DNA from 3 places in the Limnohabitans curvus genome. Region 1 is predicted to be linked to each of the others. Evidence: predicted binding sites of a transcription regulator. Region 1 holds the regulator's gene; each other region holds the start of a gene.

Evidence for each region. Region 1 encodes FNR, which switches genes on or off when oxygen is low (the NO sensors DNR and NnrR bind a similar motif). Its sites were predicted from a motif close to TTGATNNNNATCAA; they were not measured.
Region 2: a site for FNR is predicted at 1,323-1,336, ahead of B9Z44_RS09065 (OmpW/AlkL family protein). Genes of this name have one in related genera too.
Region 3: a site for FNR is predicted at 1,342-1,355, ahead of B9Z44_RS12460 (PHA/PHB synthase family protein). Genes of this name have one in related genera too.

What each region holds. Positions count from the first base shown of each region.
Region 1 is NZ_NESP01000001.1:2,280,951-2,284,227, reverse strand. It holds gene hemN (oxygen-independent coproporphyrinogen III oxidase) at 1-908, opposite strand, end outside; gene fnr (fumarate/nitrate reduction transcriptional regulator Fnr) at 985-1,722, shown strand; gene B9Z44_RS11435 (hypothetical protein) at 1,719-2,027, opposite strand; gene B9Z44_RS11430 (FixH family protein) at 2,082-2,372, opposite strand; gene ccoG (cytochrome c oxidase accessory protein CcoG) at 2,379-3,277, opposite strand, start outside.
Region 2 is NZ_NESP01000001.1:1,798,222-1,801,498, reverse strand. It holds gene B9Z44_RS09070 (nitroreductase) at 1-566, opposite strand, end outside; gene B9Z44_RS09065 (OmpW/AlkL family protein) at 620-1,219, opposite strand; gene B9Z44_RS09060 (OmpW/AlkL family protein) at 1,423-2,169, opposite strand; gene B9Z44_RS09055 (porin) at 2,279-3,277, opposite strand, start outside.
Region 3 is NZ_NESP01000001.1:2,471,176-2,474,452, reverse strand. It holds gene B9Z44_RS12460 (PHA/PHB synthase family protein) at 1-1,269, opposite strand, end outside; gene B9Z44_RS12455 (hypothetical protein) at 1,376-1,693, shown strand; gene pgeF (peptidoglycan editing factor PgeF) at 1,625-2,419, opposite strand; gene B9Z44_RS12445 (antibiotic biosynthesis monooxygenase family protein) at 2,507-2,812, shown strand; gene B9Z44_RS12440 (fumarylacetoacetate hydrolase family protein) at 2,835-3,277, shown strand, end outside.

The sequences.
Region 1 (3,277 bases):
GCCAGCGCATCAGTGGGCAATGCGAAGTGGTCCATGCCCACATACACATAGCCCGCGTCCATCAGCACGCGCATGGCACTTGAAAGCATGACCAGCTTAGAGGCCGCAGGTGGCAAGTCTTGGGTATGGATGCGGCGTTGCGGTTTGAAGCGCTCGGGCAAATGGGCATAGGCATACAACGCGATGCGGTCTGGACGAAGCTTGACCACCTGGCCCAGCGTGCGCTCAAAGGTCTCAGGCGTTTGCATGGGCAAGCCATAAATCAAATCCACGTTGACCGACTCAAACCCCAGCTCGCGCGAGGCCGCCACCAAATCAAACACTTGCTCTGCGGGCTGGATGCGGTGCACCGCCTTTTGCACGGCGGGTTCAAAGTCTTGCACGCCAAAGCTCAAACGGTTAAAACCCTGCTCTGCCAAAGCGGCCAATCGTTCCCGCGTGACCGTGCGTGGGTCAATCTCAACCGAGTATTCACCGCCGGGCGCAAACTGAAAATTGCGGCGCAGCATGGCCATGAGTTGCGCCAACTCTGCATCGCTCAAAAACGTAGGGCTGCCGCCACCGAGGTGAAGCTGCGACACCACTTGGCCTTGACCTAAGTGGGCAATGTTGAGATCGACCTCGCGCTCTAGATAACGCAAATATTCGGCGCCACGCTCATGGTGCTTGGTGATGATTTTGTTACACGCACAGTAATAACACAGCGACTCACAAAACGGGATGTGTACATACAGCGACAAGGGGTAGGCTTTTGCGCCTACACCATCGCGGCGTTGTTCTAGCGCTTGCAAGTAGTCAGCCTCACCAAACGCCTCCACAAATCGGTCTGCCGTGGGATACGAGGTGTAGCGCGGCCCAGCCACGTCATAGCGCCGTAAAAGTTCTGGATTGAGGACAAGAGAATGCATAAGTTCACACCTAAATTTGCGCTCCATAATAGGCGTGCAGGCACATTAAAAAGTTGACCTGCATCAACACAAACGACTGTCAGCACCCATGAATTCCACCAGTATCAAAGTCGCCTGTTCCAACTGCAATTTGCGAGAGCTCTGCATGCCTTTGGGCTTGAATGAGAGCGAAATGGAACGTGTGGATGAGGTGGTGGCGACGCGTCGCAAAGTGACTCGCGGTGATAACCTTTTCAGAAATGGTGACAAGTTCAACGCGCTGTTCGCCATTCGCACAGGGTTTTTCAAGACACGCATCTCATCTGAGGATGGCCGCGATCAAGTGACGGGCTTTCAAATGGCGGGCGAAATCATTGGCCTAGATGGCATCGTGAGCGACCACCACACCTGTGATGCTGTCGCGCTCGAAGACGCTGAAGTGTGTGTGATGCCGTTTGATCGCATTGAAGAGTTGTCACGCGAAATCACTTCGCTGCAGCGTCATGTGCACAAAATCATGAGCCGTGAAATCGTGCGTGAAAACGGGGTGATGTTGCTGCTGGGCAGCATGCGGGCTGAAGAGCGCTTAGCCGCCTTCTTGCTGAACCTGGTGCAACGCTTGCACGCCAGGGGTTTCTCTCAGTCAGAATTGGTTTTGCGAATGACGCGTGAAGAGATTGGCAGCTACTTAGGACTCAAATTAGAAACCGTGAGCCGCACGTTTTCTAAATTTGTGGAAGACGGCATTGTTGAGGTCAAGCAGCGCCACGTGCGCATCCTCAATCCAGACGCGCTCAAACTTATCGTGAACGCACAAACCTGTCAGCCAGGTTAAACCGCAACAGGCTCGCAACACGCCTCTTGCTTGGGGCAACCATCTGGACGCTCGGTGGGCACCAACGGGCAACGGTTCATTTCAAATGGCGACACCGAGAGCAAGGTTGTCAAAGCACTTGATGCCGCTGTGATGCTCCAAAAAACAAAAAACGACAAGGTGTACACACCTTGTCGTGAAAGCTCAATGGGCTGACCAAACCATTGCATGTCTTGCGGGTCTACAAATGCAAACACCAGCATTTCCAAAACACCCGCCACTAAAAAGGCGGGCCATGCAATCCACATCATTCGCTGAGCCAACATTCTGATTCTCCTGAGAAGGAACTAATTCAGTTTAGGGCTGAATGCGCTAAAAAGTTATGGGGTTTTCGCGGGGGTGTCTGGCTTAGCTGATTCAGCTTTGGGGGTCACCACATGGTTGCGCGCCTGCATGGCGGGCGCCAACTGCATGTCTTTTTCTGCTGCCAAGGTTTTGTTGATGTCTAAACCTCGGCGGTAGTAGTCATCGGCCACCACGGGGTCAGGAATGCGAATCGCAATCGCCAAGGTGATGAAGCCAGCCACAACCACTGCAGCAGGCCCCGCAATGATGAGCCATACATGGCCGTATTGCCACCAAGGTTTGGTATCAGGTGTGTCTTGTTTCATGATGCATTACCTAGGAACGATGAACACAGATTTCTCGACCACGAAGTCATCCGTACCCAGGGCCTGGATTTCAAACGTGATTTTGTGCGAACCGCCTTCGACAGAACCATAAGGGATATCGGCTCGCAATACCACCCAACGGGCTTGTGCAGGGTCCACCATCACCTCAGTATCGGTCGTGATTTTCAAACCGGGCAAGCCTTTGACGGACAAGCGGTACGTTTGAACAGTTTCAGCCGCATTCATGATTTGCAAACGGTACACGTTTTCCAGCGTGCCGTATTCGGTGATACGAGACAAGGTTGAGCGGTCACGCACCACATCAACCTTAAAGGGCGTGCGCAAACTGAGTGAAACAAATAAACCCACCGTCACCGCCACCAAGATCATGGTGTAAATCTGAATACGAGGCCGCATCAAGCGTTGCCAGATTTGTTGAGGCGTCCACTTGTTGTCCATCGCATTTTGCGTGGAGTAGCGTACCAAACCACGGGCGTAGCCCATCTTGTCCATCACGGTGTCGCACACGTCAGCACAAGCACCGCAGCCAATACATTCGTATTGCAAGCCATCGCGGATATCAATGCCGGTGGGACACACTTGCACACACAAAGTGCAGTCCACGCAGGCACCCAAGCTCAAAGCTCCTGCTTCGGCTTTCTTAGAACGTGGGCCACGTGGTTCGCCACGCTCTGTGTCATACGTGACGATGAGTGTGTCGTTGTCAAACATGGCGCTTTGAAAGCGCGCGTAAGGACACATGTATTTACACACTTGCTCACGCATGAAGCCCGCATTGCCATACGTGGCAAAGGCGTAGAAGAACACCCAGAACAGTTCCCATGAACTCATCTGCGTCAGGAAAAACTCCATTGCCAGCTCACGGATGGGGGTGAAGTAACCCA
Region 2 (3,277 bases), 480 kb from region 1:
CCCGGGTACGACGCCAAGGCACCAATGGCACACGTTGACAAGCCCTTGGCATGAGCAGCCAACATCAAGCCATACAGCGTCATGCCCAGATCCATATAGCCACCACTGCCAAAACCGTGCGGCATGGTGACGATTAGGGCCACAGGCGCATCGAAGAAACGGAAATTTTGCTCAAACTGGGCATCACGCCCCGCGCGGTCATCACGCGCCACACCCAATGCACCATACAAAGCCTGTGCAGCCGCCACTTGTCGGCGGCGCAACGTCATGGGCATGGGGTTGGGAAAGTAGTCGTAATCCTCTTTCTCTTGTTCGCCTGCTCGCCAAGACGCCACCAACTCAGCACACAGTTGCGCCCTGACACTGCCCTGCACGGCAATGAACGCCCCTGGTTGCAAATTGGCACCACTGGGTGCCAAACGAGCCAGCCTCATCACGTCATGCAACAGCGCATCGGGAACGGGGGTGGAAAGATAGCCGCGCACCGAGCGACGCGCTTGGGCGAGGGGAGAGAAAAAATCAGGAGAGTTCACATCAAAAATTATCGACGCAATTCGCTTGGGCATTAAAAAACCCCATCACGCTTGCGCGTGATGGGGTTGCGCCAACAAAGGGTTGCTTAGAAGCGGTAGCCGATACCGACGCCGACCAGCACTGGGTCGAGTTTCAACGTACCTTGACTCACGCCACTGCTGTTGTAAACGGTGGATTGAATATTCACTTTTTTCAGATCGAAGTTAAATGAAACTTGTTTTGTCAAAGGCACGTCCACGCCAACTTGCAGGGCATAACCGTAGCTGTGGTCATCCAATGTGTAGTCGCCTGATGCCAGGTTGGTTTTGGAAATCTTTGTGTAGTTCACACCAGCACCCACGTATGGCTTGAAACCATTGAAATTAGTGAAGTGGTACTGCACCAACAATGTAGGTGGCAAGTGCTTGAATGTGCCCACGTTGGCGCCACCCAAAGCACCTGCAGACACTTGCTGCTGTTGGGGAATCGTCAAAATCAATTCAGCCGCAACGTTCTTGTTGAAGAAGTAGCTCACATCCAATTCAGGAATGGTTTTGTCGTCAACACTCAAATCCAGAGCTGTTGCATCATGGTTTGCCATGCTCAACTTAACAGCACGGGCACGAACCAACCATGGGCTTTCTTGTGCGGCCACTTGACCAGCAACCAATATACCAACAGCAGCGGCGATGAGAATTTTTTTCATGATGCTTTCCTTAGCGTAACTCGGGTCTATTCCCGTGCTGTTGATTTCATCGCAAATTGGGGAAGCATCTATTGATACGCATCAACCAGATTCACTCAAATTATTGATTTACATCAAGAGTTCCATACGTACAAAACCCCACGACTCTTGCGAGAAGTGGGGTTTAAACTTTAAAAGCTCCAACTGGGTAGCCAGCAAAAAAATCAGAAGCGATAGCCTACACGAATGACGTAATCCATTGTGTCCAGCCCGACGTCGCTTTTGGTCGTAACGCCGTTTGCAGGCGCTAGGGGTATGGGGCCTGTTTTACCTAGGAAAGTTGCGGTAGTTCTAATTGGTAAATAAGCAACCGAACCAATCACACTCCATTTTTCGTCAATGTTGTAAACAACACCAGCGTTGTAGACTGGCGCCCAAGTAGATTCTAAAGATGCCCCGTTACCAGCGAGTGCTTGTATTGATGCAGCAGCACTTGGAGATACATCTTTGAAAGACACATGCGACACACCCAAGCCCAAATAAGGACGAATCTTGTCTTGCGGCGTGTTAAAGAAGTATTTGGCAATAACAGCTGGCGTCAATGACTTGACTGTGGCGGCACCTTGCTCAGTCGTACCGTTTGCGCGTTGTAAGTCCAAGGTGAGTTTTGGTGGAATACCCAGCGAAAGCTCTACGCCGATGTTGTCGCTATACATGTGCAACCAACCGAAAGACACGGTAGTTTGGCTGCCAATAGAGCCACGTAAGCCAGCGTTTGATGCATTGAAAGCACCGGCAACAGCGTTTGGAGTACCTGCCGCACCTGTTGAAACCAAAGGCCCTACATTGGTGTCAGGATTAATCGATGCCAAACCAATGCTGACAATGTTGTCGCCAGCTTTCTGCGCGAATGCACCTGATGCCGCAACGAGTGCGGCACAAGCCAAAGCTATTTTTGAAATAGAAGTCATTTCAGTCTCCAATATGTTTTTACTTCAGAAATAAAAAGCCCCACCACTTTTGCAAGGGGTGAGGCTTTAGGTCTTTTAAATCCTAAGCTGACTTATGCCAGCAACGGGATTAGAAAGAGTGGGTCATACCAATTGCTGAGTATGTAGATTTGCCGCCGGCTGTGCTAGCAGCAGCTGAAGCAGCTGCTTCGTCTTTAGATGTACCAGCAGCAACGTATGCAGTTGTACGCTTGCTCAAAGCGTAACGCACGCCATATTGAGTTTGCTTGTACTTGTTGATGTCAGCAGTAGCGCTGGTGATCTTGCCAGAGCCGCCCAACACGAAGAAGGTAGCTGCGCCGTAAGGAGCAGTGAAACCGTATGTTGTGGCTTTGTAGTCGTACTTGCCAACTGTCTTGCCGATCGTACCGTTAGTCTCAGTACCAGCTGCGCCAGTAACTGATGTCAGGTCTTTTTCGCCTTTGACATACTGAACAACTGGCTTGATCATGCCGAAGTCATAAGAAGCGTTCAATTGAGTCAGGTTAGATGTGAAAGAAGTTGCTTTCAAATCTGCGTTAGCTGTAGACACGCCAAACACGCTTGAGCTAGTGCCTGTACCAAGCGTTTGCTCTTGTTTGTACGTTGTGTAAGCTGCGCCAACGCGCAATGGGCCTTGCTCGAACAAAGCACCCAAGCTTTGACGCTTGGCGTTGTTGACTTTGTAGCCGTTTTGACCAGCAGCCAAATCGCTCTCAAAGTCATTACGAGCTGTACCAGCGCCGTATTGAGCAGTCACAGTTGTAGTGCCTGCAATTTTTGGAGACACATACACCAAACCGTTGGCACGTGTGCCGCCGAATTCGCCGTTAGAGATTTTGTGCAAGAAACCGCCAGGTTGCTCTTGACCGATGAAGAAGCCTGTGTTGGTCGAAGTGTTGTACAACTCTGTGTATTGGTAACCAATACGCAACTCGCCCAAACCTTTGTCTGAAGCAGACACATAAGCTTGACGTGTGTTGCTGTTAGAGCCGTAAGCACCCAATGGCATGTTGCCAGAGTTGCTCACGCCAGCGACTTGAGCGCCTTCAGCGCCAGAGCGGTTAGCGAAGCCATCAGGACCAGCAAC
Region 3 (3,277 bases), 190 kb from region 1:
ACACACGGTGGTTTTGCCTGGCTTGATGAGGTTGTTCTCAAGATAGGTGTTGCGCAAGTACCAGGCATACATGGGGCCAGGCAAATTGGTGGAATCGCTGTTCCAGTAGAGCAAGTCAAACGGTGGCGGTGTTTCACCTTTGAGGTAGTTGCCCACCACGTAGTTCCACACCAAATCATTGGGGCGCAAGAAGCTGAAGGTCGACGCCATGTCTTTGCCCTTCATCAGGCCACCTTTGGCAAACTGGCCTTCGCGGTATTTCACAAATCCTTCGTCGATGAACACATCCAACACGCCGGTGTCGGTGAAGTCAATCAAGGTGGTGAGGAAGGTGGCACTGGCCACAGGCTTTTCGCCACGCGCTGCCAACACCGCCAGTGCATTAGACAAAATCGTTCCACCAACACAAAAACCCAGAGCATTGATTTGCTTGGTGGCACCAATTTCTTGCACCACAGAAATGGCTTTGATCGCCACCTGCTCCACATAGTCATCCCACGTGGTGTTCTTCAGCGACTCATCGGGGTTGCGCCAGCTGACCACAAATGTGCGGTGGCCTTGGCTCACTGCATAACGAATGAGTGAGTTTTCGGGCTGTAAATCGAGAATGTAGAACTTGTTGATGCAAGGAGGAATCAACAAGAACGGACGCTCGTAGACCTTGGCGGTGAGCGGTTTGTATTCGAGCAATTGGAAGAACTCGTTTTCAAACACCACTTTGCCTTCGGTGGTGGCGACATTTTTACCGACCTCAAACAAGCTTTCGTCGGTCATCGAGACATGGCCTTGTTGCAGATCGTGCAACAAGTTTTGAATGCCTTTGGAAATGCTTTCACCCTTGGTCTCAATCGCTTTTTGTTGCGCTTCGGCGTTGAGCGCCAAATAGTTGCTGGGGGCAGAGGCTGCGGCCCATTGCTCAACCGCGAATTGAATACGGGCTTTGGTTTTGGCGTCTGTTTCGGCGGCTTCGGTGAGCGCCATCATGGTGCGGGTATTGAGTAAGTAAGCCGCGGCTGTAAATGCAGCCATGGGGTTTTGTCCCCATGCTTCACCTTTGAAACGGCGATCTTTCACCTCAGGCTTGCCGTGCAAGCTTTGGTTCCACAGCTCGGTGGCTTCAGCGATGTACTGCTTTTGCAAGGCCTCGAGTTTGTCTGGAGAGAAGCTCAGCGAAGGCGTCTTTGCATCTCCTCCACCGATTGTTTGAAATGAGGCCAAAGCTTTGAGCCAGCTATCCCCCAGGCTCTTGAGGGCCGCATTCTGATCCATCGCGTATCTCCTATACAGTCGCTGTTGTCTTTTTAACTGTCTCCAGTATGTCAGCGAATTCCCTTCGAATTTCTGACAGACATCAAACTCAAGCGAAAACCCCTAGATGTATTTAGTCCTGATCGCGTGGATTTACGTGGCTTTCATGATGGCAGTGGCCGAAGCGACAAGCCCTGTGGGCTCTTTGCTCGGCGCAGTGTTTACTTTCTTGCTGTATGGTCTGCTGCCCATGAGCGTGGTGGGCTACATCATGGGCAGCCCCGCCAGACGCAGAGCCATCAAGGCCAAACAAGAGGCTGAGCGCGCACAACTGCAAGCAGAAAACGGTATACAACCCGCCGACAATGCCCGCGCGTCAGTTGCGCCAGATGCACACGGCGAAGCGTCCGGTCACACCATCGCGCCTGAACGAAAAGAGCCTTGAACGCTGCGACACAGTGCACCACTCGGGCGCACTGTCGTTACCCGCCACTGAAGTGACACCTAAGGCCTGCAAACGCATGCGCGCTAGGCCAGCGAGGTCAGCCAGCCACTTGCCCGCGTGCGTGGGATGCGGTTTGAAATAGCGCTCAGCATCAGATGCGTCTCCCTGTGCGGTGAACGCCATACGCACATCGTCGCCCACTTCAAACACCTCCGGCCCAATGCAAGGACCCAACCACACACGTACCTGCGCAGGGACAACGCCTGCGGCTTCACACACGGCACGCACCGTTTGTTCAATCACACCGGCAGCCAACCCACGCCAGCCCGCATGTGCAGCCGCTACAACGTGGCCCGACGCATCGGTGAACAACAAAGGCAAGCAATCAGCCACCATGATGGTGCACGCCACTCGGGACTCTTGCGTGACGCATGCATCGGCATGCGTTCCATCGGGCGTTGCGATGTTGAGCTGAGCCACATCCACACCATGCACTTGGCTTAAGAACACGGCTCGCGCGCCACCCAACTGGGCTTGTAGCAAAGCACGGTTTTGCGCCACGGCTTGCGGGTCGTCTTGCACATGATCGCCCAAATTAAAGCCATCAAATGGCGCCTGCGACACACCGCCTAAACGTGTGGTACACACCGCCTGCACACCTGCAGGCAACGCCCAATCCATGGGCCAAAACAAAGGCGGCGTAGTTGAATTGGATGTGTGACTCATAAGGCGAAAGGATATCCCGAATGCGACGCTTGGCTGGGCGCGGTGACGGTAGACTTGGGCTCAGTTTTAACTTGCAAGACACACACCATGATTCTCGAACTCGCCGACATCCGCATTCAACCCGGTCAACAAGCTGCATTTGACGAAGCCATTCAGCGTGGCGTGGACACCGTCATCGCCAAAGCCAAAGGCTTTGAAGGCTACAAAATCAACCGCGGCATTGAGTCGCCCGAGCGCTATGTGCTGCAAATCTTTTGGACCACGCTTGAGAACCACACCGTGGACTTTCGCGAGTCGCCCGCCTTCGGCGAGTGGCGCGCTATCGTGGGTCCCTTCTTTGCCCAGCCACCAGTGGTAGAGCACTTTGAACTCGTGAGCAAATCACAAGGCTAAGCCTTTTCAACTGGAGACCACCATGAGTTACGCGTTTGAACCTACGCCCGTTGTGTCTGTGCCCGTGGTGGGCAAAGCGGCACGTTTTCCTGTGCACCGCATTTACTGCGTGGGACGCAACTACGAAGAGCACGCCAAAGAGATGGGCTTCACAGGCCGCGAACCGCCCTTCTTCTTCATGAAGCCCGCTGACAGCGTGCTGGTGGTCAATGCGGGCGAAACGGGTGACATGCCCTACCCCAGCCTCACCAAAAACTTGCACCACGAAATTGAGTTGGTGGTGGCGATTGGCAAAGGCGGCAAGAACATCCAAGCAGCGGATGCCATGAGCCACATCTACGGCTACGCCGTGGGCTTAGACATGACACGTCGCGACTTGCAAAACGACATGAAAAAACAAGGCCGCCCTTGGTGCATTGGCAAAGGCTTTGACCACAGCGCGCCGATCGGCCCGATCACACCTGC